One region of the Dysgonomonas sp. ZJ709 genome, then DNA from elsewhere that is predicted to be linked to it. Evidence: riboswitches for the same ligand, from Rfam matches in the RefSeq annotation. Region 1 holds a riboswitch; each other region holds the start of a gene.
The links. Region 1 has a riboswitch for cobalamin ahead of G7Y56_RS11750 (sirohydrochlorin cobaltochelatase). Riboswitches for the same ligand answer to the same signal wherever they lie in the genome.
Positions count from the first base shown of each region.

Region 2: it holds a riboswitch for cobalamin, as region 1 does, so the genes downstream of both, G7Y56_RS08495 (DUF5074 domain-containing protein) here and G7Y56_RS11750 (sirohydrochlorin cobaltochelatase) in region 1, are expected to answer to the same signal.
Region 3: it holds a riboswitch for cobalamin, as region 1 does, so the genes downstream of both, G7Y56_RS03320 (TonB-dependent receptor domain-containing protein) here and G7Y56_RS11750 (sirohydrochlorin cobaltochelatase) in region 1, are expected to answer to the same signal.

Region 1 covers NZ_JAAKEM010000016.1:16,504-26,813, reverse strand. The annotation lists gene G7Y56_RS11765 (TonB-dependent receptor) at 1-791, shown strand, start outside; gene G7Y56_RS11760 (cob(I)yrinic acid a,c-diamide adenosyltransferase) at 829-1,398, opposite strand; gene G7Y56_RS11755 (cobyrinate a,c-diamide synthase) at 1,412-2,713, opposite strand; cobalamin riboswitch at 2,825-3,099, shown strand; gene G7Y56_RS11750 (sirohydrochlorin cobaltochelatase) at 3,149-4,075, shown strand; gene G7Y56_RS11745 (TonB-dependent siderophore receptor) at 4,109-6,442, shown strand; gene G7Y56_RS11740 (PepSY domain-containing protein) at 6,444-7,949, shown strand; gene cobJ (precorrin-3B C(17)-methyltransferase) at 7,940-9,349, shown strand; gene G7Y56_RS11730 (cobyric acid synthase) at 9,342-10,310, shown strand, end outside.
Region 2 covers NZ_JAAKEM010000009.1:97,638-107,947, forward strand. The annotation lists gene G7Y56_RS08470 (hydrogen peroxide-inducible genes activator) at 1-804, opposite strand, end outside; gene G7Y56_RS08475 (YggS family pyridoxal phosphate-dependent enzyme) at 825-1,493, opposite strand; gene G7Y56_RS08480 (DUF4494 domain-containing protein) at 1,510-1,965, opposite strand; gene G7Y56_RS08485 (RNA polymerase sigma factor) at 2,128-2,664, opposite strand; gene htpG (molecular chaperone HtpG) at 3,058-4,947, shown strand; gene G7Y56_RS08495 (DUF5074 domain-containing protein) at 5,051-6,454, opposite strand; cobalamin riboswitch at 6,600-6,861, opposite strand; gene G7Y56_RS08500 (glycosyltransferase family 4 protein) at 6,919-7,989, opposite strand; gene G7Y56_RS08505 (PhzF family phenazine biosynthesis protein) at 8,002-8,895, opposite strand; gene G7Y56_RS08510 (PepSY domain-containing protein) at 8,999-10,162, opposite strand; gene G7Y56_RS08515 (TonB-dependent siderophore receptor) at 10,171-10,310, opposite strand, start outside.
Region 3 covers NZ_JAAKEM010000002.1:245,529-255,838, reverse strand. The annotation lists gene G7Y56_RS03330 (hypothetical protein) at 1-994, shown strand, start outside; gene G7Y56_RS03325 (mechanosensitive ion channel family protein) at 1,067-2,365, opposite strand; cobalamin riboswitch at 2,645-2,850, shown strand; gene G7Y56_RS03320 (TonB-dependent receptor domain-containing protein) at 2,988-5,033, shown strand; gene G7Y56_RS03315 (DUF5074 domain-containing protein) at 5,030-6,166, shown strand; gene G7Y56_RS03310 (PKD domain-containing protein) at 6,202-7,161, shown strand; gene G7Y56_RS03305 (hypothetical protein) at 7,444-8,742, opposite strand; gene G7Y56_RS03300 (OmpA family protein) at 9,174-9,848, opposite strand; gene G7Y56_RS03295 (hypothetical protein) at 9,876-10,205, opposite strand.

The sequences.
Region 1 (10,310 bases):
TATATCACGAAACATTCAATAGTAAATTAACACCTAAATTGTCAGCAATGTATACGCTCGATAACGTAAATTTCAGGGCATCGTATGCAGCAGGATTCAGAGTTCCCGATTTAAAACAGCTTTACTATGAGTCATATGGCACAAAAGAAACTGTTACTGTAGGAAATCTGGACTTAAAACCTGAAACTTCGAACTATTACTCGATTGGTACCGAATATATCAGTGGTAAATTTACCGCATCGATAAACGGCTACATTAATGAAGTTAAAAACATTATTGAAAAAGAAAGTGTTACACCATTGCCCGAAGATGTAGAAAACGGTTTTCCTAAAAGAGACCAATATGTGAACAGGGATAAAGCACGTATCAGAGGATTCGATGTATCGTTCAACTATTACATTGGCGCAGGCCTTACAGCAGGTGGGGGATATGCTTATGTGAGAGCTAAGAATCTGGAAACAGGAGAAGATCTTCAACGTATAAGCCGTCATACAGGAAATGTAAATGTAAACTATGCTAAAGATTGGGGATTATTCAGATCAAACTTCAATTTTAACGGACGTCTGCAAAGTAAAAGATATTTTTCTAACGAATGGGCACGTACATATCAATTATGGAATTTATCGACAAACCATACATTCAAAAGTATGAATGGTGTTGTGCTTGAACCTGGCTTTGGTGTTGAGAACTTATTTAATTTTGTAGATGACAGACCTTATGGAAGTAGCTACGCTACACTATCTCCCGGGCGTACATTCTTTGTAAGTTTAGCAATAAAGTTTAGTAAGTAAAATATATACAAATAGAAAAAGAGACTGAATGCATTATTCAGTCTCTTTTCTTTTTATATAAAAAATCTTTCCATCGCTCCTCCACATCTCCTTGCTGATTCATCTCGAAGCGTGCCATAACAAAAAATAAATCAGATAAGCGATTTACAAATTGTAATATAACAGGAGATACTTCATCTGTTTTATTCAGTGTCCACAACCTGCGTTCTGCCCGGCGGGCAATGGTTCGCGCTAATTGCAGATGTGCAGAAACCAAATTGCCACCCGGAAGAATAAAGTGAGAATTTTGACCCATTTTATTCGTCAGGTTATCGATTTGCCCCTCACATAGCGTAACTAAATTATCAGACAGTTTATTCGGATTCTTTTCGCGTATATCGGAAGGTGTTGCCACATGCGACATAACAACCATCATTTCAGATTGTATAAGAAATAATAATTGCTGCCATTCATGTTCATCAGACAGATAAGCACGTACAACACCTATCATGCTGTTCAGTTCGTCGAGGCAACCGTTTGCTTCAATACGTATATCATCTTTATCCACACGCAGACCACCGTGTATTCCTGTTTTGCCCTTATCTCCACCTCGTGTATATATTCTCATAACAATATTTTGTTTATTCAAAAAGACTCAATAAATCCAGTTGTGCCCAATAAATATGGGTATAACCTGCAATCAGATTTTTGTAACGAAATAATTTGGCATCCACTTCTATGCCTTTTGCATTATATATTTTAGCAATAGAAATAGAATTTTCAGCATTTGCTATTTTAGAATAATGAAACTCGTGTCCTTTAATATTCTGCCCATTGTAACTGAGACTACGGTAACCCAACTTTAGCCTCATTTGTTGCATAGTAGCATTTTGTTTCAAAACATCTACCATTGGATAAACATTTCCATCCTTATCTGTAATAGATGAGCACAAATACATCATACCACCACATTCAGCTAATAGCTTACCTCCATTTTCAATGTAATTTCTGATACTCTCGTGCATCGATTTATTTTCACTCAATGCTGATAGATGTAATTCGGGATATCCACCGGGAAGATAAATAAAGTCTGCTTTCGGTAGTTCCTTATCCCACAGAGGACTAAAAAAAGTGACATCTCCTAATTCTTTCAAATACTCTATATTTTCGTAATAGAAGAAATTGAATGCTTCGTCATAAGCAACAGCATTTTTTAAGTTTTTATTTGTTATCTTTTTATCCGCTAGGGAAACAACAGGTCTCTCTTGTTTTGTTATTTCCAGTAAACGATTTATATCTATATGTTTTTCAATAAATGAAGCTACTTTATCAGCAAAATGGTCGAAACAAAATTCTTTATCGAGACTTAATCCCAGATGGCGTGACGGTATTTCTATATCCGCTTGCTTAGGAAGATAACCTAAAGGCTCTATGCCAACATCCTTACATGCCTCTTTCAGAAAATGATAGTGGCTTTCTGAACCTACAAAATTGAAAACAACACCTACAACATCTATATTCTTATAGAAATTTTTAAATCCATATAGCATTGCCGCTGCCGAATATGCCATCGATTTAGCATTAATAACGAGTACAACAGGAATATCAAGCAATTCGGCTATCTGCGCACTGCTTCCCTGCATACGATCGTACCCATCGAAAAGTCCCATAACACCTTCGGTAACGCAAACATCTTTACTTGCGCTATGTTTTGCATATAATTGTTTCACATGATCGGGGGAAGACAGAAACAAATCCAGATTAATAGAATGTCCGTGCGATGCCAAATCATGGTATTTAGTATCTATATAATCAGGACCACATTTAAAGGGTTGCACCTCTAATTGTCTGTTCTTTAATGCCCTCAATAAGCCTAAGGTCAGGGTCGTTTTTCCTGATCCTGATGATGTGGCTGCAATAAGGAGATTGGATATCTTGCTCATAAAAATTGATTCTTATTACAAAAATATGAAATGCACACTATAAATCATATTTATATATACATAAGTTTTATTTATTTTATTGAAACTATTTTCTATAACATTTATTAAGACTATCTTTGCAACCGCTTAGGTGATACTAATGGACAATCGTCTATTGTATTTAAAAGGGAATTCGGTTAAAATCCGAGACAGTGCCCGCTACTGTAAACTCTTCTTAAGTCTTTGAATAATACTCATACCACTGTCAGAAACAGTAAACAGTGAACAGTAAACAGTAACAACAATCTAGTTGATAACTGATGACTGATGACTGATAACTGGTACGATGGGAAGGATATTCAAAGATGGAGTAAGTCAGGAAACCTGCCAAGCAAAACAGTAAATACGTATTCTCGGGGTCAAGAATATTTTATTAACACTTTATTCATTATTATAATGAAAAAAACCTTTTTTATGCTCATGGTATTAGCTTTTTCTAATGCCCTAGCAGCTCATTCCGGTCCAAATTTTGAAGCCTCCGACATCTTCAAAACATTGGGGAAAGGAGACAAAGTAGCCATATTGATGGTTCACTTCGGTACCACCCATGCTGACACTCGCGCCTTAACTATCGATGCTATTAATGAAAAAGTAAAAAAAGAATTTTCTGATGTAGAATTTCGTGAAGCATACACTTCACGTATCGTAGTAAAACGTTTAGGAGAGAGGGGTATTCAAAAAATGAATGCTTCACAGGCTCTTGTGCAACTAAAGGCAGATGGTTACACACATATCTTAGTACAAGCCACTTGTATTATCGATGGGGTAGAGATGGAAGCCTTAAACAACGAAGTAGATCAGATGCGGTCTTCTTTTAAAGAAATCCGTGTAGGTGATCCGTTATTGTATTCACCACACGACTATGAAAATGTTATAGAAGTATTAGCTCAAAGAAAAGACACCTCTACAGCTTATATTTGGATAGGGCACGGCACGTACGATTCTTCTACTGCCCAATATGCGATGCTAGATTATATGTTGAAATCGAAAGGGTATAATAACTATTTTGTAGCAACAATAGAGGGCTACCCCGAATTTGATGATGTATTGATGCGCCTAAATTCGATGAAAGCAAAGAAGGTCGTGCTTGTTCCTTTTCTTTTTGTAGCAGGCGAACATGCTAAAAACGACATTGCAGAAGACTGGAAATCAGACTTAGAAGAAAAAGGATTTGCTGTAGATGTACACATGGAAGGCTTAGGACAAAATCCTGCAATACAAGACCTATTTATTTCTCACCTTAAATTTATTTCTCACCACCGTAAAATTGGCATTATGAAAAAAAAGGCCATTTATGAAGTGACCGGAGAAAAAATGAAATAAGACTAAGTAAGCACAAAAAACACATTAATTTTAATGAAAAAAATAATATTATCTGCCATTTTTATAATGGCAGCAGGGGTAATTAATGCCCAATATAAAAACATTACCGACACAGTTCATGCTATAAAAGAGATTGTTATAGAAGCTCCTATCCAACAAAGAGTAAATATGATTAATCTTAATGTGCCATTGAGCTATCTGCCTCTTTCAGTGACTAGTGTCTCAAGTAAAGACTTAGAAATGAGAGGGATTCTGAATCTCGAAGATGCTGTTAAGTTTTTACCCGGTACTCGCATGCAAACGAGCTATGGTGCATTCCAAACGTTTTCGGTGCGGGGATTTACCAATGCAGCCATAATGATTGATGGCGTGAGAGATGAGAGAACTATCGTAAACTCAAATCCATTTCCTGATTTATCTTCTGTCGAGTCATTAGAGTTATTAAAAGGACCGGCTTCGGTTCTGTATGGACATTCGGTTGTGGGTGGAGTGCTAAATATCACAAGAAAAGCACCGACCGCCACAACTACGGTAAATACTCGTATGTCTTATGGTAGTTGGCAAAACAGACAGGTCACAATGGATTTTGGGGGCAAACTTGTTGATAAACTCAACTATAGAGCAACGATCAATTATGCAGATCAGGAAGGCTGGAGAGATAATGGAAATAATCGTTTATCGGGGTATCTAGCTTTGGGATACAAACTCGATGCAACAAGTAATATTGTGGTTAGGGGAGGAGCAGTTCGCGATTTCTATGGTACCGAAATAGGATTGCCTCCTAATATGGCTAATGATATTTATAATCTGGATGGTACTTCCTATCTGAAAAAAGGAGAAATGCAACCGGGACTGAATAGAAAAGCTAGATACAATAATGAATCTGATTTCTTTTACAATAAGAATTTCAATATTTCAGCTAGATATGATAAGGTTTTCGGGAATGGTTTGAAACTTGAAAACTATATTTCTTACATTTCTGACGATATTGACTATTTTGGAACAGAAGAATTAAGCTATTTAGAGAGTGGGGAAGATAATCCTATCTATAACCACTATTATAAAAGAAAATCTAAAGACGGATTACGAGATTCAACAGTTTATATATCACTCGATACTGTGCAATTAACATTTCCGCTACGATTTTCACATCTTAGTAAAACATTGATGAATCAATTTGAATTATCCGGTAAATTAGAAACAGGAGATATTAAACATAACTTTTTAGGGGGTTATAACTTCTCTCAGATGAACCGGAATTCATTTACCGGTTATAATCTGGGAAAAGATGTACAGGGTCCCGGATTGTTTTCGAAAGTGGTAGTTAATGATCCTCAAAGCATGGGTTATATGACATCAAGTTTTAGTAAGGTTACACTCACTAAATTCTATACACATGGTATTTATCTACAAGACCTGATAGAACTGAATGACAAATGGAAAGTAATGCTTGCAGGACGTTATGATTTCTTCAAATATATGAGTGAGAGTGGTATACCAACTTATAATGGCAAAAGACAATATCATAAATCAGAACAAAAAGGGTATTTTAAAAATAATACATCAGCATTCAGTTATCGTTTAGGAACAGTTTATCTGCCACATCCCGATGTATCTGTTTATGCATCGATGGCCTCGTTTTTTACTCCTTATAGCGATGTTTATTCTGAAAAAACTGTCTATATAAACGGAAATGGCGACAGGTTTTACCCCGAGGAAGGAAAAGAAATATTCAAACCTCAAACAGGCTACCAAGCCGAAATAGGCACACGATATACTTATAAGTCATTATTACAGGCAACAGGAAGTGTTTATTACATTCGTCGTAATAATGAAAAAAAGACTTTGGATACTGTAGAAGAGGATGGAGTAACTAAAAATGTTATCGGGCAGGTTGGTTCCACCGAATCAAAAGGATTTGATTTGGATATAAGTATATATCCTACAAGCGGTTTAGCTTTAACCCTAGGATATGCATATATAGATGCTAAAATTGTGAACTTGGCTAAAAATAAATATCTAGATGTCGACCCCAATAAAGGTATGACCTTAGCTACTATACCCAAAAATACATTTATTGCTGCCGGAAACTATACTGTACAAAAAGGTTTTTTCAAGAACTTAGGGGTAAACTTTACTGTCTCTTATATGGATGAAGTATATCGCAGTTTGAGTAATGATATATATTTCCCATCCTATTGGTTAACAGATATGGGGGCTTCGTATAAATTGAATAGTGGCATTAGATTATCGGTTAATGTCAATAATATGTTCAATGAAAAATACTATAACCAAGCGCTGGGAAATCAAATGGTACCGAGTGCACCGACAAACTTTTTAGCAACAATATCTTATAGCTTAAAATGATATGCTAAAAAGAATATTATATTCAATTCATAGGGTGCTGGGAACTATTCTCAGCATCCTATTCTTGGTTTGGTTCCTTTCAGGATTTGTAATGATTTATCATACATTTCCGAAAATAAAAACAAAGGATAAGTATCAGAATATGCAGGTATTACCTAATAGTGTACCGAGTATTGATTCAGTCTTAAATAATTTGCCAAAAGACAAAAACATCTCAAGTATTTCTTTAAGAATAAGATATAACACTCCTATATTTGAAATAGTTACAAACGACAGTGTATATAAAATATCTATTGATACTACCATATCATTAGTTGACAAAATATCATATTCGCAAATAGAATCTTATGCTAAGCAATGGAATAATAGAAATATCACTAAAGTAGATACGCTTTACGAACTAGATCAGTGGATACAATTCGGTTATTTGAAAAAAGACTTTCCCATATACAAATTTCACTTTTCGGATAATAAGGAACATCAATTATACGTATCTTCCAAAACTGGAGAAGCACTACAATTTACAGATAAAGACAGCCGTTTCTGGGCATGGGTAGGAGCAATACCACATTGGGTTTATTTTACATCACTTCGTCAGGATTCGCAACTGTGGTCTGATGTTGTGGTATGGTTATCCGGCATCGGTTCTATTATGTGCTTAGGAGGAAATATACTAGGCATTTATGTTTTTTATAAACAATACAAAAATAAGAAAAAAGTAAGAACCCCTTACCGCAAGTTTTCTTATAAATGGCATCATATATTAGGTTTCGTATTCGGATTATTCGTTTTTACATTTGTTTTTAGTGGCATGATGTCATTAGCTGATGTACCTGACTGGATAGTAAAAACACATGATTCGACAATTGGCGGAAGCCTATATAAATCACAATTGCATATTCCATCGGAAGGCTATCCTTTATCGTATCAAAAAATATTAAGTAAATACCCGGATAAGGTAAAAAGCATAGAGTGGTCGTCTTTCGGAAATATACCATTGTATAAGGCTATTATAGGCGATAGCTTATACGTATTCGACGCATCTTCGGATGAAGTCGTCAATCTCTTATTAGATAAAGATGCGATCCGAAATAGGTTATCCAAAACACATAAAGAGGAAATAAATATATCGTTAATGACTGAATACGACAATTACTACGTCGGCAGAACAGATCACCTAGCGTTACCTGTTTACAAAGCTGAAATAAACGACGCAGACAACAGTACTTATTATATCAATCCGAAAAATGGAACTATTCGTTATTACAATACCAATCTGAAAGCAAGGAAATGGGCGTATCAGGGCTTACATAGTTTTAAATTTAAGTTTTTGGCGGAGCGCCCGGTGTTATGGAATATTGTAATGTGGACAACAATGATCGGAGGAACACTAGTCTCTTTCACGGGTGTCTGGCTAGGTTTTAGGTATTTGAAACGCAAAATAAAGAAATTAAAACGGTATATTTGTTCTAATAAATCTAAAGATAAAAACAACCCATGTCAGTAGGAAAAATAATAGTCGCAGGTATTGGTCCCGGCTCAAAAGATGATATAACTCCGGCAGTACTTCATGCTATCAGAATATCGGATGTAGTAGTAGGATACAAATATTATTTTCAATTTGTAGAAGATATTATCAAACCTGATGCCCTTTGCATAGATACAGGAATGAAGAAAGAACGCCAACGTGCCGAAGAAGCATTTAAATATGCCGAAGAAGGTAAGACGGTTTGTGTTATCAGTTCGGGCGATGCAGGTATCTACGGTATGTCTCCGCTTGTTTACGAAATGAAAAGGGAGCGAAACAGCAATATAGAAATAGAAGTACTACCCGGGATCAGTGCTTTTCAGAAAGCCGCTGCACTATTAGGATGTCCCATTGGTCACGACTTTTGCATAATTTCTCTATCTGATCTGATGACTCCATGGGACCGAATAGAGAAACGAATTATTGCTGCTTCGTCGGCAGACTTCGTTACTGCAATATACAATCCTAAGAGTAATGGCCGTTACTGGCAATTATACCGCTTGATAGAATTATTTTTACAAGACCGTTCACCTGATACTCCAATTGGATATGTACGCCAAGCGGGACGCGACGAGCAAGAGGTAAAAGTGACTACATTAGGTCAATTTGATCCTGAGGAAATAGATATGTTTACAATTATCATTATCGGTAATTCTCAATCTTATCTTTTCGATGAAAGCCATTTTATTACACCTCGTGGTTATTATCGTAAGGCTCAACGAGAAGATGTGGGCATTGGTCAGGATATAATGATACGTAGTTTCCAAACAATTGAGAGCGAGTTAAAGAATAAGGATATACCATTAGATAAAAAATGGGCTTTGCTTCATGCTATTCATACTACTGCCGATTTCGATATGGAAAATATTCTGAATGTAGATAATCGGGCAGTAGAAAAACTGCATAAAGAATTTACGGAAGGTAAAGTTCGTACCATTATCACAGATGTTACAATGGCTGCTTCGGGTATTCGCAAAGGCGCATTGGAACGGATGGGCATAGAAGTGAAATGCTATCTACATGACAATCGTGTTGCCGCTTTGGCAAAAGATAAGGGAATTACACGCACGCAAGCAGGTATTCGTTTAGCAGCAGAAGAGCATCCCGATGCACTCTATGTATTTGGAAATGCCCCGACTGCATTAATGGAACTATGCGAATTAATCCGTAAAGATAAAGCATACCCGATAGGAATAATTGCCGCACCCGTAGGTTTTGTAAATGTGCGTGAATCGAAACACATGACCAAACCATTTAAGAATATACCCAAACTGATAGTTGAAGGACGAAAAGGAGGAAGTAATTTAGCTGCAACGTTAGTTAATTCTATCCTTACTCTGGATGATGCTGAACAATTAAAACCGGGACGCGATGTGTGAAATATGTGATAAAACAAAAAAGAAACTCCGCCCCATTATGTTTGCCGGTACAGGCAGCGATGTAGGTAAAAGTATAATCACTAGCGGATTTTGCCGTATCTTTTTACAAGACGGCTACCATCCTGCACCATTCAAAGCACAGAATATGGCTTTGAACTCATACGCTACACCCGAAGGACTTGAAATAGGTAGGGCACAGGCTGTACAAGCAGAAGCCGCAGGAATTGATTGTCACACCGATATGAATCCCTTACTTTTAAAGCCATCGTCAGATAAGACAAGTCAAGTAGTATTGCATGGAAGACCGATTGGGAATCAAGATGCTTATGAATACTTCAAAAAAGAGGGTCGTGATGTTTTTCGCAAAGAAGTAAACGATGCTTTCGATCGCTTGGAAAGGCGCTTTAATCCTATTGTAATGGAAGGTGCAGGCAGTATTTCCGAAATTAATTTACGCAATACCGACCTCGTTAATTTACCAATGGCGATGCACGCCAATGCCAATGTAATACTTGTTGCCGACATAGACAGAGGTGGTGTATTTGCATCTGTTTACGGTTCAATTATGTTGCTTACCGAAGAGGAACGAAAACATGTAAAAGGTATTCTTATCAATAAATTCAGAGGTGACATGCGGTTGTTCGACTCGGGAATTAAGATACTCGAAGACCTATGCCATATCCCCGTTGTTGGTATTGTACCATATTACAAGGATATTTATATCGAAGAGGAAGATTCGGTAATGTTACAAACTAAGAATCTGCAAGCAACGTATGGCAAAGTGAATGTAGCGGTTGTATTATTAAGACACCTGTCTAATTTTACCGACTTCAATGTATTGGAGCGTGATCCTCGTGTGCATCTCTACTATACCAATAATACAGATGAGATAGAAAAAGCTGATATTGTGCTTATACCTGGAAGCAAAAGTACTATTGCCGATCTATATGAGCTTCGCCGC
Region 2 (10,310 bases), on a different contig from region 1:
AGGATTCATCCCTTTTAATGGACGAATATTCTTCTTTTGTTTTTCAGACAGTTCTTCAATCGCCATTTCGGGTATTATAGTCAATCCACTATTGTTGTCGACAATGTTTACCAAAGTCCCGATACTTCCGGCCTCATACGAGAATAAAGAATGAGAACTCTTACGTTTTCGAGTGTTGCAAATACGTAATATCTGACTACGGAAACAATGAACCTCTTCGAGTAACCATAGACGATTAACATTCAAATCATCCTCTTCCAATTCTTTCTTGGCATATAGTGAAGTCTCGCGGGGAGATACATATGCATAGAATCGTTCATAGTAAATCGGATGCTCGCTAATCTTATCATTTTTCAATGGTGTGGCCAAAATAGCGCCATCAAGTGCACCATTCAGTAGCTTATCTATTATCTGCCCTGTCGTAGTTTCTTCTATCACAAGTACTATATCGAAACCATTCTTGTCATGAATCTGCATTAGTTTTGGCAAAAGGTAAGGAGCAATCGTTGGGATTATACCCAACTTGAATATCCCTTGCACAACACCTTTTTCTTCCTGAATAATTTCTCTTATTTGTTTAACCTGCGAAACGATAACACGTGCCTGATTGATAATCTGCGTACCAATAACAGTCGGTTGAACAGGTAGCTGGCTACGGTCGAATATTTTCACCCCCAACTCATCCTCAAGCTTCTGAATCATCATACTCAGGGTAGGTTGAGTTACAAAAGACGCTTCAGCAGCCTTAGCGAAATGCCGATGATTATCTACGGCGATAATATATTCCAACTGTTGTATATTCATAATCTATTTTGTATTTTGCATTAATACTCCCGATTTCCGAAAATGGACGAACCTATGCGCACCATAGTTGATCCCTCTTCTACAGCAATTTTATAATCACCTGACATTCCCATTGATATTTCGGAGAACGAATCATCCTCTGAAAAATAGTTAGCCTTCAGTTCATCAAAGAAAGATTTTAGGTTTTTAAACTCCTTTCGTATCAGAGTTTCGTCTTCAGTATTAGTAGCCATTGCCATCAAACCACCAATATAAGCATATTTGTACTTCTTCCACTCGCCTTGCTCCATAAATTGCCGACAATCGTTGAAAGAAAAACCATATTTACTATCCTCCTTTGCAATATGCACTTCCAGTAAACAGCATATAGGTTTCTCAAATGCTGCAGCCTGCTTTTCTATCTCGGCGAATAGCTTCCAGCTATCTACACTGTGTATTGCATGAGTGTATGGAATTATAGCTTTTACTTTATTTGTCTGTAAATGGCCTATGAAGTGCCACTCTATATCGTCGGGCAGTTGCTGATGCTTCTCACTCAGTTCTTGCATTCGGCTTTCGCCGAAAATACGATGCCCTGTATCATAAGCTTCGCGGACAGTATCTGCCGGGTGAAATTTAGATACAGCAACAAGCTTTACATTAGCTGGTAAGTCTTTTTTTATTTTTATTATATTTTCAGCAACACTCATCTACCAAATACTAAACTTAAGTCAATATAATTTTCCTTTTGGCATCTTCCGAATATGGGAAAACATCCATTATCAATGTTTCGGCTAGCGATCCAATAGTATAATCGGCCATCGTTCCCTCCATACCTTTTTCAACTACTCGAAGAGCTTCCTTAAGGTCAGAGGCCTGTGCCAACATTTGCACTGCAGTTTTCTTTTCTGATCCACTTTTTTCATCCAGTGTGATAAAGAAAACTTTAGCTTTAAAAAAGCGATCTCCATTATCATTAAAAAACAACTCCGACAGCTTTGCTCTTTTTATATCTGCTATTGTAAATTCGCCTGTTATATATGGTCTTATTTCTTCTGTAATGCGTGCTTCTGCTTCAGTGAAAGATAAGGCATCAACCAAATAAGGTTCTGTTACTTTCTTTTGCATTCCATTTTCGAGCATTTTTTCGTAACTCACCTTACATTCAAACCAATTGTGCATATAAACTTAATTAAAATCGTGATTATTTATAATTTCTTGTACAAACTTAATAAATAAACGTGATATAACATTTGTTTTATTTATTAAAAGAGGTTTATTTCTCAAAATAAAAAGGGTCTGCAATATTGTATTGCAGACCCTTTTGCGAACTTATATCGGAAGTTAGTCTTTATCTTGATATCTGTAATCTTTCAACAATTCTTGCAGTCTTTTTCTTGCAAAGAAAATACGACTTTTTACTGTACCGATAGGTAAAACAAGATTTTGAGCAATCTCTTCATATTTATACCCTGAAACATGCATTGTAAAAGGCACCTTGTACTCGTCAGAGAAACTATTGATCACTTTTGTAATCTCAGCCACTGTATAAGCACCATCAGGAGTATCAAAGCCTGAATCCTGAGGCATATTCAAATGGTACAGGTTTTCGGTTTGGTCTATCATTGTTTGGCTACGAACCACACGACGATAGTTATTCACAAATATATTGTGCATAATAGTAAACACCCAACCTTTGAAATTTACGTTTTCATAATATTTCTCTTTATTATCAAGCGCTCTTAGTGTTGTTTCTTGTAGCAAATCTTTTGCTTCCTCTCTGTTAGATGTAAGAGTTAATGCAAAATTCATCATATTGTTTTGAAGATCGACTAATTTATCTTCAAACTCTTTATTATTTTTGTGATTAGTTGTGTTCATAATTTCAGTATTTAGCGTGATAAATAATCCATTAGTTTTCAAGTCATAAGAATCTTTATTTCTTATTAATTATAAAGCAAATGTAACGAGTTTTTTTAGTTAAAATGAAATAAATATAGTTTTTTTAAGAAACAATTGTCAAAACAACTAATAGCTACAAATTAATGTATTGATTAATAGATATTTAACACATGCAGAAAACATGTTAAATATGACATAAAAAAAATCTATCAGCCAAAATAAGCCTATTTTTAACAATTTAAGCCCTCAATAATTTATTCATTTTAAGAACATTAAGGATCTAACAAGACAATATGACACGTCCGATCTGTCTGGCATCTTATTTGCTTTAATAGAATCAAAATAATATAACTAATAACTTAAAATATCATTATGGAACAAAAAGGCAAAATTGGGGTTACAACCGATAATATTTTCCCCATCATAAAGAAATTCTTGTATAGCGATCACGAAATATTTCTTCGTGAATTAGTATCGAATGCAGTAGATGCTACACAAAAGCTAAAAACATACTCTTCTTTGGGCGAATTCAAAGGAGAACTTGGAGATATCACTGTACGTGTAAGCATTGATAAAGAGAAAGGTACACTCACTATATCGGATAAAGGTATAGGAATGAATGCCGAAGAAATTGAAAAATATATCAATCAGATAGCTTTCTCTTCTGCAAATGAGTTTCTCGATAAATATAAAAATGACGCGAATTCTATCATCGGACACTTCGGGTTAGGTTTCTATTCTTCATTTATGGTATCACAAAAGGTAGAAATCGTTACTAAATCATTCAGGGAAGATTCTCAGGCTGTTAAATGGAGCTGCGACGGTTCTCCTGAATATACATTGGAGAATGTAGAAAAAGCTGAAAGAGGTACCGACATTATCTTATATATAGATGATGAGAACAAGAACTTTCTTGAAGAAGGTGAAATCAGTCGTTTATTAAAGAAATATTGTCACTTCTTACCTATACCTGTTGCTTTTGGTAAAAAAACAGAATGGAAAGATGGCAAATCGGTAGAAACCGAAGAAGACAACATAATCAATGACACGAATCCAATCTGGACACGTAAACCTGCAGACCTGAAAGACGAAGATTATAAAAAATTCTATCAGGATCTATACCCGATGTCTGACGAACCGATGTTCTGGATTCACCTGAATGTCGATTATCCGTTCAAACTGACAGGTATCTTATATTTTCCTCAAATAAAGAGCAATGTAGATCTCAACAAAAATAAGATACAATTATACAGCAATCAGGTATTCGTAACCGATTCGGTAGAAGGAATCGTTCCTGAGTTCTTAACACTGATGCATGGTGTTATCGATTCTCCGGATATTCCGTTGAATGTATCCCGTTCATATCTGCAAAGCGATCAGAATGTGAAAAAGATATCTAATCACATCACAAAGAAGGTAGCTGACAGATTAGAGGAAATATTCAAAAACGATCGCACCCAATTTGAAGCAAAATGGGATAGCTTGAAAGTATTTATCGAATATGGCATGCTGACTGACGAGAAATTCTACGATCGTGCTCAAAAATTCTGTCTACTAAAAAATACAGATGGAAAAGCATTTACGTTCGAAGAATATAAGACACTTATATCTGCCGATCAAACAGATAAAGAAGGTAATCTGATATATTTGTATGCAAGTAATAAAGACGAGCAATATACCTATATTAACAATGCTACCGAAAAGGGATATGATGTAATTTTATTCGATGGGCAGCTAGATGTACACATGGCCGGACTACTTGAACAAAAATTCGAGAAAAGCCGCTTCGTGCGTGTAGATAGCGATACAGCTGACAATCTTATTGCAAAGGAAGACGCAGTAGAGGTTAATCTCACCGATAAACAAAAAGAAGAATTGAGCGAAACATTCACTTCTCAACTTCCTAAAATTGAGAAAACAGAGTTTACAATCGATTATAAAGCATTAGGTGAAAAAGCGCAGCCAATACAAATCACTCAAAACGAGTTTATGCGTCGTATGAGAGAGATGTCTGCTATGCAAACCGGAATGTCGTTCTATGGTGAAATGCCTAATAATTACAATTTGGTATTGAATACCGAACATCCACTGATCAAAAAGGTTATGGCAGATGTAGAGGGCAAAGAAAAAGATGCTGTAACGGCTTATGCAGCTGAAAGCAAAACCGTACGTCAACTTATCGATTTGGCTCTATTATCGAATGGCATGCTGAAAGGTGAAGCTCTGAACAATTTCATCAAGAGAAGCACTGATATGATCTAAATAAATTAAGTAAAGTAGTGAATCCGAAAAGGGCTTAAATCAAGAGAGGCTGTTCCACCACGAACAGCCTCTCTCTTTTACCTATACACAAATAAAACAAGCGTCAATTTCTGACATCTATTCTTATATCTTTTTCTACGATCTTGCCATTTGAATTTGCTTGTAGTTTAATAACCATCTTTCCGGTCTTAGCCGAAGATTTCAGGGTCAGCATATTTTTTTGCAATTCATATTGAGCAATATCACCCTCAGCAGACGAAGTAAGCAGACTCTTAATTATAGATGATGATGCGTTATCGGCATCTATAATTACTTCATTCAGATCAATTGTCTTTTCTTCGTTAGGCTTCAACACGATTTGATTAGTCAATATAGCAGGAGCGTTTACGTCTTTAAAGAATGGCATAGCCGGAAACCAATAGTAATCGGTATTATCTGCACCTCCTTTTACGTTTATCGTTTTACTCAATGCTCCTTGAGGTGTCAATAACTGTACTACATTTATATCATTACCCCATACACCTGTTGTCATTGACAAAACTATATTGTCGGTTAAAGGATCTACTCTTAATCCTGCACCATAAAAAAGAAGCTGGTCACCATTATCATGCTTACCCAGCGTATAAAATGCTGAATTAAGCGATTTACTATTTATATCATATTTAGCAACTTTATTCCCATCTTTCCAATACAAAACATTTTGTTGAGTACTGGCACAAAAACTCCCTACATTCCAAGAATATTCGATATGGGTATCTGAAAACGAAACTTCTGTCGTTGCTTCAAATGTATATGGATTTATCTTAATCAGTTTACTGGTAGCACCAGCCCAAATATTTCCGTCCTTGCTTTGTGCAACTGAATTTATTGTATTGTCTTTTATAACTTTTTCTACTTTATCAGTTGAAGTATCTATAACATAAATACCTTCCGAGATAACAGCTGCAAATACATATTTACCTGCAAGACACATATTAACAACTTCGCCGGAAATACCAGCAATAGTTGTACCTACTTTCAACTGCTCAATATCAAAGAGGCTAATTCCACTATTAGTAGATATATAGCCTTTCTTACTATTCACCCCTACAAAAGAGCGTGCCGCATTGTCGCTCCCTGCAATATTTTCAATAGCCGCCTTCTTCTTCAATGTTTTAGCATCTGCTACTACAAGCCTATTTCCGCCAAACGATACTATATAAACATTATCACCATAAATTGTTGCAAATTGCCCTGTTTTACCTAGAGTCTCTCCCGAATTTGCAGCAGCATACGCGCGATAAGATATAGCTCCGTCATTATTGAAGAAACTTAAACTGGCATTATCTGTAGTAAAATTACCCTCATTCAAAATATAAAAACCATCGGCAGCCATAGTAGCCGGAGCTTTATCATTTTCTATTACAACCGTTTCATCAGAATTTGTTACATCGTCGTCATCAGAACATGATGCGAATGTAAAAGTCAAAGCAAAAAATGCCACTAAACCTAAGTACTTTCTTTTCATTATAATTATCAGTTTATTTAGTATAATACTAATCCAGACTAAAGTTGAATAGTCTTAACAGAAGAAATGAAATGATAATCAAAATGTATAAATACAAACGTGCAACCATGTGCATTTGATCTCAAGACTTTATTCCTCGAAAGTCTGAATATTTATTTTGTCTGGCAGGTCTCCTGACTTGTTCTCATTTTGAACGGCCTTCCCATCATATCAGTTGTCAGTCATCAGTTATCAACCAAATTGTTGTTTACTGTTCACTGCTTACTGTTTCTAACAGTGGCGAGGGTAATGTCAAAATGTTGTTCGTTAGAACTTACAGTAGCGGGTCTGTTCAGGATTTTCACCTGATTCCCTTTTAATCAGATAATCCGAAATGAATTATCCAAACCAAATACGTTTACAAAAATATATATTATTTAAGAGATAACAAGTAAATGTGCAAAATATTTACAATCTTCAATATATTATACAATCTGTTTAATTAAATTTTCCATCTTCTCAATGGCACTTTCCCAACTAAAACGTTGAATGTAATTATTACCCCTATGCGCCAATGAGATGCGCTCTTCATTATTATCGATCAAATAACAAATTCTTTCAGCCATCTGCTCTGCATTTTTCACCTCAACAAGTAAAGCCGTTTCTCCATCAATAGCAAATTCACGATGTCCGGCTATATCGGTACAAATTAATGCACATCCACAGAATAAAGCTTCGGCAGGTGTAAGTGGGAAACCTTCGGTAAAACTATTAGAAAGAAATATCGCATTACGATTATATATATCGCAAAGATTATCTGGCGCACGATAAAACTTGATCCAGTCGGGCAAACCTTCCGGCTGAGGGCACACACCGAATAGATAGGCTTGCAACTCAGGATATTTTTCTTTCACAAGCATTAATGCTTTCAGACCATATTCAGACCCTTTTATTTCTTGTATAGAATAGGTCATCGCAACTGTTGCAAGCGTTCGCTCTTCTATTTTATCTTTTACAAAAAACTCTTTATTATTGACAGCATTATATATTAATGCAACAGGCTTAGATGTATGCTGCTCTACAATCTCTTTAAGGTAAGAGGCTACAACAACATTTGTTGTATCAGGCATATCGTACGAAGCATATAATAGGTCTTCATGCCCTGTCCAGTTTTCAAAACCTTGAATAAGATTTATCTTTTTACCTTTCGCCGCACCTAGCCTACCCATTTCTAAGACAGTAGACCACCATGTAGCAATTACAACATCTGCATCTACTACATATCTGTCATCTACTTGGGGAACATAAGACATCGTAATAGACGGATCGAAATTAAACCACTTGTCATTACGAAAGCCTTCTACCTTAGACAGAATATAACGAGCGACATAAGGCAAACGATATTCCATATACTGTGTACGGATAGGATATGTAAGATGAACCGAATATCCTTTCTTTGCTAATCGGTTGGCATATTCATACATTACCCGAAATCCACCTGCCGGACGGCGAGGTTTGAATGGTAGAATAAAATTTATCTTAGTCGATTTATTCACTACGTATTTATTTTACTTATCACTTGTATTAAGAAAATAAGTTCCTTCTATTTTCACAGAAGCACTGCCTCCAAAAAGAACTTTTCTTTCACTCATTTTTAATTTAACTACATTATAAGCGTTTTGTTCTCCGTTTTGTTCAATAGAAATAGGTTCTCTGTTCCATAGATTATGCTTAAGCATATAGTAACCCATAGCAGAATTGCCCGATCCTGTGGCTACATCTTCCAGATAACCAAATTTAGGAGCAAACACACGAGTTCTTATCTTATTATTCTCATTAGTTACATCTGTAGTAAAAACAAGTATAATGTCAATCTCATTTGTTATACAGAAAGCTTTCAATGTTTCTTCATCTGGATTTAAGGCTAATATATTATCCAGATTGGTAATCGGTATTATAAGAGTTCTTAAGCCGGCATTAATAAAATTAATAGGATATTGCTTATCAAGCATATTTTGTATAACACCTAAATTCTCGGAGATTTCTTCTGCTGCAACTGTCACCGATAAATACTCGGGGTTTGGAGCTGTTATGAAAACTGCATCTAAAGATTGAAGCTCGTTATAAACTACTAAACTGCCTTTTTTTGTATTTATTTTTATTTCGGGTAGTTGTTTGAGCTGTTCATCCGTTTTTAATAAATGGTACATACACGCAATTGTACCATGTCCGCAAAAATCGACTTCGCATTCCGACGAGTAATATCTCAAATTACACGAAGAGCTATCAACCATAGCACAGTAAATAACTTCGGACACAAAGCCTTTATGCTCCTTAGCTATATTCTGCATATCAGATTCAGATAAAATCTGATCCTTTTCAAGATATATGCATGCAGCAGGATTCCCATTAGACTCTCCGGCAATAAAAGCATCTAGTTTCAGATATCTAAGTTTTTCCATCTTATTGTTTTCAAGCTATGTGTAGATATTTTCGTATAAAAGAAAAAGCAAATATAATTCATATTAATTATATCTGCTTTTTATCGGTAGAAAGTTTATATATCTATTTCTTCCCCTTCTTTGATTTCTTTCTTTTCTTATGCCAAATGATGTATCCGGTGACCGGCAAACTGGCAATACCTAAGCTTGCAAGAAAAACGACTATCTTACCCGGTAGTCCGCCAATAGCTCCAACATGAATATCGTAGGTCATACGATAAAGCTTATCACCGGCAGACGAATCTTCGTAAGCAGTGCCATAGATACCACCACCTTCGAGTTCTTCCAGCGTGTTCTGATCGAAGAAACGAAAATGTCTTTTGTAATATGTATCATCATTCGCCGGATTGAAGCAAATGCGATAAGCATCCGCTTTCTTGTTAGGGAAATCGAACATAAATGTACCTTGCTCTCCTATCGGATACTCTTGCTTCACCTGATCCCATAGTCGATCATCCAAGTTGAGAGTCGAGGCTGTCAATGTCGTATCAGACAAAGCCGGTTTCCATTGTTTCAGTTCTTCTCCACCCGAGATAACAGTATAATAAGAATTTGCGAACCATTTGAAGCTCCATGTCAGACCGGTTATAGATATTATAAGGGCGATCAGTGCCACATAGAATCCTATAACTTTATGCAAATCGTAATTGAGCTTATATGAATTTGATTTCCGCTTGATCGTAAGAATAGATTTCAACGATTTTCTATTCCATCTTTTAGGTATCCAAAGTACGATTCCCGAAATAGTTACAATAACAAATACCAGAACCGACCAGCCTACAATAGGACGTCCAATATCGTAAGGCAACCACAGACTACGATGTCCTGCAAGAATGATTCTGAAAAAATCGCCTTTCAATGTCTGCTTATAAATGTAATCTCCCGAGTAAGGATTCAACATTAATATTGTATATCCATCCTCGTAATGATTATACGCAAGCGTGGCAGCCTTATCCCTCTTGCCATAGGCTACGCCATAGATAACATTGGCGCTATCGGCCGCCACTGCATATACATACTGGTTAGCTTTTTCTTTTAGCTCCGAGGGTGACAAAAACGGTCTATCTTGTATCTCCACATATTGCGATTGTTGAAAAATGCTTCGTAATTCTAATTGAAAAACGTAAATACATCCTGTGACAGCTACAATGAATATTACAAGTGACGAAAGTGCCCCGAGCCAAAGATGCAACCAGTAAGCTATTTTTCTAAATGATAGTTTTTTCATTTCAACGATCAGAAATTATAGGTAATACCCATTCTGAAGTTACGTTTAGGCTCGGACTGCCAATAATATACATTACCCGACACAGAACCACTGTATAAATATCTATCGAAGACATTAAATACATTCAATCCTATTATCAAATTTCCTT
Region 3 (10,310 bases), on a different contig from region 1:
CACCCATCCGGATAGCCAAAAAGATGCAATTCTGTTGAGTAATTTACAAAAAGAGGCTATTGATAGGCTTTCTCTTGAACCCGACAAAAAAGCAGCAAAAAAAATTATCGACCAGTTGAAAGAACTGGTAGAAGAAATAGACCATCGCCACAACACGGAGAGTCTGGTATTATTTGTAAATGAAGACATTGCAAAATACACTCGTTTGCCTATTGCGGTAAACAACCGGGTGATTATAGACGAGTCTTTTGCTACCAGAGATTTAATAAGGTCACTGCATACCCAGCAGGCATACTACACTTTAGTATTGGGCCAAGACCGTGCCAGACTGATAGAAGCAGCAAACGGAAGAGTAACCGAAGAACTGGGTAGGCCATTCCCCATCATCAATTATTCGTTGTTTACCACAAACGCCACAGCAGGGTCTAATGCAACGAGAGTCGGGAATTATCAGAAAGAATTTTTCAGTAGAGTAGATAAAGCTCTATGGGCAATATGGAGAGAGAATCCATTACCTATAGTTATATCGGCTGACGAAAAAAACACGGCTTACTTTAAGAATATTTCCGAACATACTGAATTTATTATCGGAACACACAATGATAGCTTTGACAAATCGGCCCAGCATATAATAGATGCGAATAAGTATATTGTAGAAGAATATACACATAAAAACAATGAGAAACGATTATCAGAACTTAAAGAAGCTTTGAATACGGGAAAATTTCTGGTAGATATCAACGATATATGGAGTGCGATAGAACAAGGTAAGGGAAAAACTTTATTTGTTCAGAATGGGTATTACCAATCTGCCGAAATAATAGATGGTAAAATACATCCGGTAAGTACTAGTGATGCTTCCAGAGAAAGTATAATTGATGATATTATTGACGAAATGGTAGAAATAAATGCCGATTTTGGAGGTGATACTGTATTTATATCTGATGGTGGATTAGAGAAGTTTAAAGGGTTAGCTCTTATCACCCGCTATTAATGTAGATACTCCGAAAGAAATAAAAAAGTAGAGGACTCAGGTATAAAATCTGAGTCCTTTTTTATAATATCTTCATGTATTTATCCGATTCGGATCAATTCTCATATGGTGCAAATCTTTACTTGAAGGATTTTGAAAAAGAACAATATCAAATAAGGGAGCACTGGAAATCACATATTCCATTACAGAACGATGGATCACATCATAGCCACTAGCCGTTTTTTGACGAGAGAATGCATAAATTTCAATACCAATACCATTAGCTGTAATTTCGTTCATATACCTGACAAATAGCATTAGCTCATCATTAATTTGAGGATGCTTACGCAGAAATAACTCGAGATAAGCTCTGAATAAAGCTAAATTAGTCAGGGTTTCTCTCGATGAGCTTTCCCGAGCTAAAGAAAGAATTGCTTCAAAATTATTTGCCATAGCAGGATTACCCGACAGAATAGCAAGAAAGTCGTCACTTACGAGCTTTACAGACTCGACACTCACATAAAATGAACGGACAAAAAGTCTCCCCGGTCCCAACTCCATACGACGCCAGTTTGTGAATGAATCGGTTACCATCGTGTAAATAGGTATCATAGTAACCGAGTTATCCCAGTTCTGCACCTTTACCGAACTAAGATTTATATCTACAATAACTCCGTCTGCATTCTTTGATGGCATCTCGATCCAATCTCCGAGGCGTATCATATCCTGAAACGAAAGCTGTATGGAGGCTACAAAGCCTAAAATTGTATCTCTGAAAATCAATGAAATAAAAGCTGCTGTAGCTCCAAAACCAACAAATAGATTCGATGGGTTTTTATCTGCAATTATTGAGACAATAAGAATTGCACCTATAATCCCCAATATAATTTTAATAATTTGAATATAACCCTTGAGTGATGTTTGCTGTGTCTTGGGGTGAATCTTGAAGAATAACTCCCACGCATTCAAAAGTGAAGATAATACTAATAAGACCCAGAATACCACTACAATTTTAGAAATCGCAAACTCAAACCGCATCCAACTTTCTGAGAATCCCGAAAATAGAACTCCGGAACTAAAAAAGACAACAATAATCGCAGCAAGTACAATCAGACGGTTAAAAAATTTCTTCTGAACCAATACATTGTATATTTTGGATCTCATGTTGGACTCCTCTTTCCGTCTAAAAACAGAGGATAGCTTTGAGGTTATAATGTTCAATAACCATATAATAACGATTAGGGATATAAATGCAACAGTGAAAACAATAACATTAGACACTTTGATACTGACTCCAATACCTGATAATGCATCATGGAGATACTGTAGTATCCAGAATTTAGATGAGCTGGTTACACTCTCTGTTGCTATATGAGGAATTATGACATACATAAAATATGGGTTAAATATTATAACTTTAAACAACGATTATAAGCAAAGCCACCCTTTATATTATGGAATTGCCGTATAAGTATCCAGACATCACAAATTCGTAGATTCACTACATATTACAACATTTGCTATCTCATATTGTTCTACGAGCAATGCCGTGGGGGATTCTAATATGTTTTCACATAATCTTCTATATATCAAAACGAATTGAGGGTGAGTAGTAGTGGGCTTCAATGCATTTTTCTCTAAATTACCAACGCATATCGATTTAATACCCTATCTTTGTACCAACATTTTGGTGTTACAAATCCGTATTTATCGGACAAGTAATGAAAAGGGAATCAGGTGAAAATCCTGAACAGACCCGCTGCTGTAAGCTCTACTATGTTTTGAATGGACAAAATCCACTGTCGTAATTAATAAGATGGGAAGGATATTCAAAACAAGAGTAAGTCAGAAGACCTGCCAGAATATTTATATTTAAAGCTTTCGAGGTATGAGGCTGGAGAATATTATCAGAAGTAGTAAGATACTTACGATTCTTTTCTGCAAATATTGCATGCGCAATTATTCCAATCCACATCAAGAGAAAGCTATTTTGATCAATTATTCAAACTAGCGAATGTTTAAAAACATAATACGATTTCTATCCATCTGTTTACTTTACTGTTGCACAACATCCCTTTATGCACAAGGTCTGTTAGACAGCATACAGCAGATGAAAGAAGTCATCGTCATTGCTAAACCCTTTCAAGAAGTGATTCCGACACAACGATTATCAGGTACTAAGCTACAACAGCTAAGCAACCACACCGTCTCGGATGCGCTTCGCTATTTTGCAGGTATACAGATAAAAGATTATGGTGGTATAGGTGGTATCAAGACAGTCAATGTACGCAATATGGGTACGCATCATGTCGGCGTATTTTATGATGGAATACAATTGGGCAATGCACAAAACGGAGTAGTCGATTTAGGTCGTTTCTCCCTCGACGATATGGAAGAGTTATCACTGTATAACGGACAAAAAAGCGAAACATTTCAGTCGGCAAGAGACTTTGGGTCGGCAGCATCTATCTATCTGCGAACTAAAAAACCGAAATTTGAAAAAGATAAGAAAACAAATCTCCTCGTAAGATATAAAGCCGGATCGATACAACTTATCAATCCCTCTGTTCGTTGGGAACAGAAACTCAGCAGTAAATTGAGTATGAATTTAAGTTCAGAATACATCAAATCGGATGGGAAGTATAAATTCAGATACAAACGGGTGAATACAGACGGGTCTATTGCTTACGACACAACCGCCACCCGTAAGAATAGCGACATAGAAGCTCTCCGTATCGAAGGAGGCTTATATGGAGTAGTTGCCGATGGCTATTGGGAATCGAAAATATACTATTATGATTCGGAACGAGGACTGCCCGGAGCAATAGTCAACAATGTATTTTATAATGGTGACAGGTTATGGGATAAAAACTTCTTTGCCCAATCGAGTTATAACAAAGATTTCACTCCTAAATACAAATTCCAACTCAAAGGTAAGTTTGCATACGATTATACACATTATCTATCGAACGACACCACTTTGTTTATGGGGGAGGTTGTCAATGACAGAATATCGTTCAATAATACGTACTATCAGCAAGAGGTTTACTTGTCGGCTATCAATATGTATTCGCCGACTTCGTGGTGGGATATATCCCTATCTACAGATTTCCAATGGAACAAACTGAACGCAACGATGAGCAATTACGATAATTTCGCTTACCCGAAACGCACCACAACACTTGTTGCTTTAGCCAGTTCGGTAAAAGTAAATAAGGTAAAAGCACAGGCCAGTTTGTTAGGTTCATTTGTGCAAGAATCTGTAAGAAACGGCAAGGCATCTCCCAATAAATCTGAAATAACACCTGCGATAGTGGTCGGCTACAAGCCTTTCGAAAAGCATGACTTCAATCTACGTGCATTCTACAAACGTGTATTCAGAATGCCGACTTTCAACGATTTATATTATGCCGAAATAGGTTATAGCGATCTGAAGCCGGAATACACCAATCAATATAATATTGGATTCAGTTACAATAAACAATTTAAAAAAAGTAATCTGGACGCTTTCACTTTACAAGTGGATGCCTATTATCTCGATATCGAAAATAAAATCATCGCATCGCCCACAAACAGCAATTTCAGATGGATGATGACCAATATGGGAAAAGTAGAAAATAAAGGTCTGGATGTAGTAGCCAATTTACAAGGACATATAGGTAAAGTAAGTTTAAGTACAAACCTCACCTACTCGTATTCCAAGGCGCAGGATTTCACAAAAACCGAACCTCGTTTATCATCGTATGGCGACCAGATTCCCTATACACCATGGCATAGCGGTTCGGCAATTCTTAACGCAGGATATGAATCATGGAATATGAATTATAGTTTTATATACGTAGGTGAACGTTATGATGGTGGAATAAACAACATTAAACGCAATCATATACAGCCATGGTATACCCACGATATGTCAGTACAGAAAACATTCAATTTCAAAAGTTACAGAGTAAAAAGTTCCATAGAAGTAAATAATGCATTGAACCAATACTACGACGTAGTATTAAATTTCCCGATGCCCGGCCGCAATTTCAGATTTATTTTAAGTATCGAAATATGAAACAGCTTTATAATATAGCATATATCTTTTCTTTTATCTGTATCCTGCTATCAACTTCGTGCAGAGATGACGAAATGGTTTATCTGTCGGAACAAGAACAGATAACACCACCGGTCAGCAATAGTAAGATGATGGGCTTCTATCTCCTCAACGAAGGAAATATGGGGATGAATAAAGCTACAATCGATTACTTCGAATACCCGACCGGACTATATTATCGCGACATATATTCAGAAAACAACCCGGGTGTAGTCAAAGAATTGGGTGATGTAGGCAACGACCTGCAAGTATATGGAAATAAACTATATGCAGTAATCAACAATTCGAACAAGATCGAAATAATGGATGCGAGATCTGCCAAACGAATCACCGAAATAACTGTTCCCAACTGTCGTTATTTAGCTTTTCACGCAGGGAAAGCCTACGTTAGTTCGTATGCTGCAAATATATCAGTCGATCCAAATGCGCAAATAAGCTTTGTTGCTGAGATAGACACTACAACACTCACTCTTACACGTAAGGTAAATGTAGGTTATCAACCCGAAGAGATGGTAGTTCATAATGGCAAACTATATGTAGCGAATTCGGGTGGCTATCGTGCTCCAAACTATGATAAGACTGTATCAGTAATAGATCTCAATACTTTTGAGGAGATAAAGAAGATAGATGTAGGTATTAATCTCCATCGCATGGTAATAGACAAACGAGGCTATATATATGTAAATTCGCGGGGCAATCTTTCGACTATTCCATCCAAACTCTATGTGATAGATAGTAAAACCGATGCTGTTACAGATGAATTGGATATACCAGTCACCAATATGCGTTTATCGGGCGACTCTCTCTATTTCTTTAATGCTCCGGATAACAAGAATGCGACTTACAGTATTCTGGACACCCGATATAAGAAGATTGTTTCCAACAACTTTATTTCCGATGGCTCTGAAAGACAAATTATGCTGCCTTATGGATTAGGCATTAATCCTGACACAAAAGAAATATATCTGACTGATGTACAGAACTTCGTAGTTACAGGATACATATATTGTTTCACACCCGAAGGTAAACTAAAGTGGAAAACCCAAGCAGGAAACATTCCGGCGCATATTGCATTTGTCCCTAAAAATAGATAACAATCAACTATAATATTACTAAAATATCCATGATAATGAAAAAGAGAAATTTTCGATTAGCCTTAAAGGCATTTCTAATAACTGGTTTTGTTTTCGGATTTGCAGCATGCTCTTCTGATGATAATGATGGTGGCGAAGAGATCATCACATACAGCCCTTATATAACTAAAGTTTACGATTTTATGCCGGCCATTGGTCAGTTTGTAAATGAAGCTCCCAGATATGAAAACGGAGATACGAAAGAAAGGATGATAGCTAAAGCAGAAAAAGAAATCATCGGAATTAATGGCGGAATAGTGAGCCTCGGCGGATTTGGCGGATACATTGTTTTCGGATTCGACCATACAATCCAGAACGTACAAGGGAAAAAAGATTTCAGAGTGAAAGGCAACGCCATTTATTCTGCTACAAACCCAAACCCTAACGATCAGAGAAAAGGTGGAAGCTGCGAGCCGGGTATAATTATGGTTGCATACGATCTGAATAAAAATGGGAAACCAGATGATAACGAATGGTATGAAATAGCAGGAAGTGAATATAGTAAATCTGCCACGATAAAAGATTACGAAATAACTTATTACAGATCCGAAGAGAATGCACCCAGTAACAAATATATCAGATGGACCGACAACAAAGGTGGTTCGGGTTACAAGATAAAAGACTTGAATCACTCTCAAAGTTATTTCCCTGAATGGATTACCGAAGATGAAATTACGTTCAAGGGCACCCGTTTAGCAGATAATGCTGTCGACGAAAGTGGAGATGGCACATATTGGGTATCGTATGCCTACGATTGGGGTTATGCAGATAACCACCCGAATGACAATGATGCTTCTGCTATCGATATAGATTGGGCAGTGAATACAAAAGGCGAAAAGGTAAATCTTCCCGGCATCGATTTCATTAAAGTATATACTGCAATCAACCAGGAAGCAGGATGGACAGGAGAAATATCGACAGAAATTACAGGAGCAGAAGATCTACATATAAAATAGAAAGAGTTCGATAAGATATCCTTTCTACAAGTTGGGATGAAAGAGAGAAAAAGTTGTGCCCTCTTATAAAAATGAATGAGGTCAAAAGTCGAACTTTTGGCCTCATTCCAACACAACGTAGTTTTATAAATTAAGGTCGGCCGATAGTATGAGTATTTTATCTAAAACAATTGGTTTAGCAATAAAAAAGACAGACGACTTTATAGGTAAAAAATAAAACTTCAAACTCCGATACATTTCATCTGTACCTATCCGATGATGACACTAACGATATCTGATTTTTTAATTAACACCAGCTGGAGGCAGATCTCCTACTTTGGTAATTACGAAATGGGTGCTTCTCCCAATTAAAGTGCAACCCAGAGCTGTACAATTACCCGACTGCCCTCTGCCTAGTTGTATTGGCCAAGTCCTACCGGTTGGAATAAAAGCCGTACAAGTTATCGTTCCTCCATGATTTGATAAAGCTCCTTGAGTAAAAGCTGCCGTTGAGTGGATACGGGTATATTTGACTGGTGCATCTCCTCTAGCCCCATTCATATCGGGAAAATCGACTATATATGAAGCTAGAGTGCATCCAGAGCCATTGTGTTCGGCTTCGTACACAAGAGTCATTGTATACAGTCCTCCTCTTTTGAAAGTCACAGTATTAGTACCAGGGTTGAAGGAAATATCGTCTAACAGATTGTTTACTAACATCGCCATCGGAACTTTAGTACTTGCGCCGACGATCACTGTGCTTAAAAAATTTGGAATATTTGACTGTAGCTGAAATACGGCAGGTCTGGGTACCCCGAGATTATTTAATGAAGATTGCAATGTATTGTCAAAAGTGGATTGATTGATTAATTGACTCCATTTTGTCCCGTCCCAAGTATATAAATTATTGGCGTATACGGCTGTTGCTCCGCTTGACTCATTTGTCGTATTATAAACAATTAATCCGACTGCCGGAGACGTAATCGGCGAAGTACTATTGGTAGCTGTAAGTGTCACTCGGGGCGGAAGAAAACCCTTGTTGGCTGCATTGATTTCCAATGCTGCACTGGCATCGGGCGTTTCTGTGCCAATACCGATACTACCATTTGTAAAACCTAGTGTTTTGCTGTTGAGATTGACGGTGGTATTGACGGTCAAATCTCCTCCAAGATCGACTTTACCACTATTTAAAGTAGTACCACTGCCTGAGGAGAGTACTTGCATATCGCTACTTGTCGTATAGTACTTCCAAATAGTTCCATCCCAAATATAGATACCTTGTTTAAAAGGAGCTGCTGTGTTAAGGTTATATACCATTAGACCTGTATGTAATTCTTTCACCCTCGATGTAGAAGCATTGATCCATTCAGTATCGCCCGTAGAAATGAATGGTTCGAGCGTGGATGCGTTAAGCAATTTCACACGAGGCAATACAATCCCTCCTGTTTGCGAAGTGATGTTATCTGCTTTTGGCTCTTGATCTTTAATTTGCAAAAGAGCAGCTTGCACAGGACCAAATCCGCTACCGATAGTTACTTGTCCTGAAAGCGTGTAATTAAGTAGAAATACCGCTAATAGGATTAAATATACTTTCTTTTCCATAGTTTTTGAGTTTTATCGCTATTGAACATCAATAAAGTCTACACCTTCAAAATATAAATAAAGTGCAATTTTACTTTTTTACAAAGGTATAGGATTAACATATTGGGTTACAAATGGAAATGCATCAAGACCGTAAATGTATTTTCAGAACCGTAAAAAAGCCACTTCAATATCGTCAATTGAGGTGCATTATCATAAAAATTATTGATTGCTTTTGTTGGACGAAGTATTTCGATCGATTTAAGAAGAGTATTATTGAACGCGAGTTGGATATAAAACTTATTGAATAAAAAGCATGCGCATATCGCTTTTATTTCTTATCACAAAGAACACAAAATATAGAATAGAAAAGTAACGTCTATATTCAAAAATAAAAAGCCCCGATAGAAAATTCTATCGGGGCTTTTTATATAATCTAAACCAAGGTTATATTATTTACCTTCATGTGCGTCTTGAATCATCTTTTCGTTAGGTAAAATTAAAATTTCCACACGACGATTTTGAGCTCTACCTGTTGTAGTGCTGTTATCAGCAACTGGTTGAGAAGAACCAAATCCTTGCGATTCCATACGAGCACCGTTTACACCTTTTGATTGTAAAAAGTTATAAACCGATTGCGCACGTTTTTCAGACAATGGGTTATTTATAGCATCGTTACCGGAGCTATCTGTATGTCCATAAATCTTAACATCTGTATCAGGGTTATTCTTTAATGATGCTGCAAAATTTGCAAGGGCTGTTTGAGACGATGGGTTCAATGTGCTAGAGTTTGTAGCAAATAGGATACCCGATTCGAATGTAACTTTAATTGCTTGTCCTTCATTGATAGACTCAACCTGAGCACCTTCTATTTTTTCAAGTTCGGCTTTTTGCTTGTCCATCTTATTTCCGATAACAGCTCCGGCTGCACCACCGGCTATTGCTCCGATACCTGCACCCCAGGCAGCACCTTTGCCACCACCAAAAATAGCTCCGATACCTGCTCCAAGAGCGCCACCGGCACCGGCTCCAATTCCTCCGCCTTTCACCGTATTACTAGCTCCACAGCTAGAAAATAAAATTGCACAACTAAGTGCTATTGCTGCAAAAAATGAAAATCTTTTCATAATCAATAATATTTATTATTTATCTCTTTATTCAAATAATCCGATAGAGTCGCAATAAGCAAGTTCACCTTGTATGATGAAGGCGATCTCTTCAGATTCGAATTTGCTAATTTTGTCTTTCTTTGTATTTTTCAATACATATTCAACCATCTCATCTTCGTCGATATCTACAATCGAATCTTCGTTTACATTCTCTTTCATAAAACCTTTATCTTCGTAAAAATCGTAGATGATGTCGATAATGTAATTGATTTCGTCGCTTGAATATTTACCTTTCATTTCTTGAGGAAGATAGTTCTGTATGAATTTTACAGCCTCGTCTTCATCGTACTGGATAAGATCTTTTTCGTTGCTCATTGTTTAACTGTTGGATTAAATTATTGTAATTATATAACAAAGATACAGATGCTATGTTCAATTAGAACGTTGCTTTTTCTGCTCTATTTAAGAGATAATATTAAC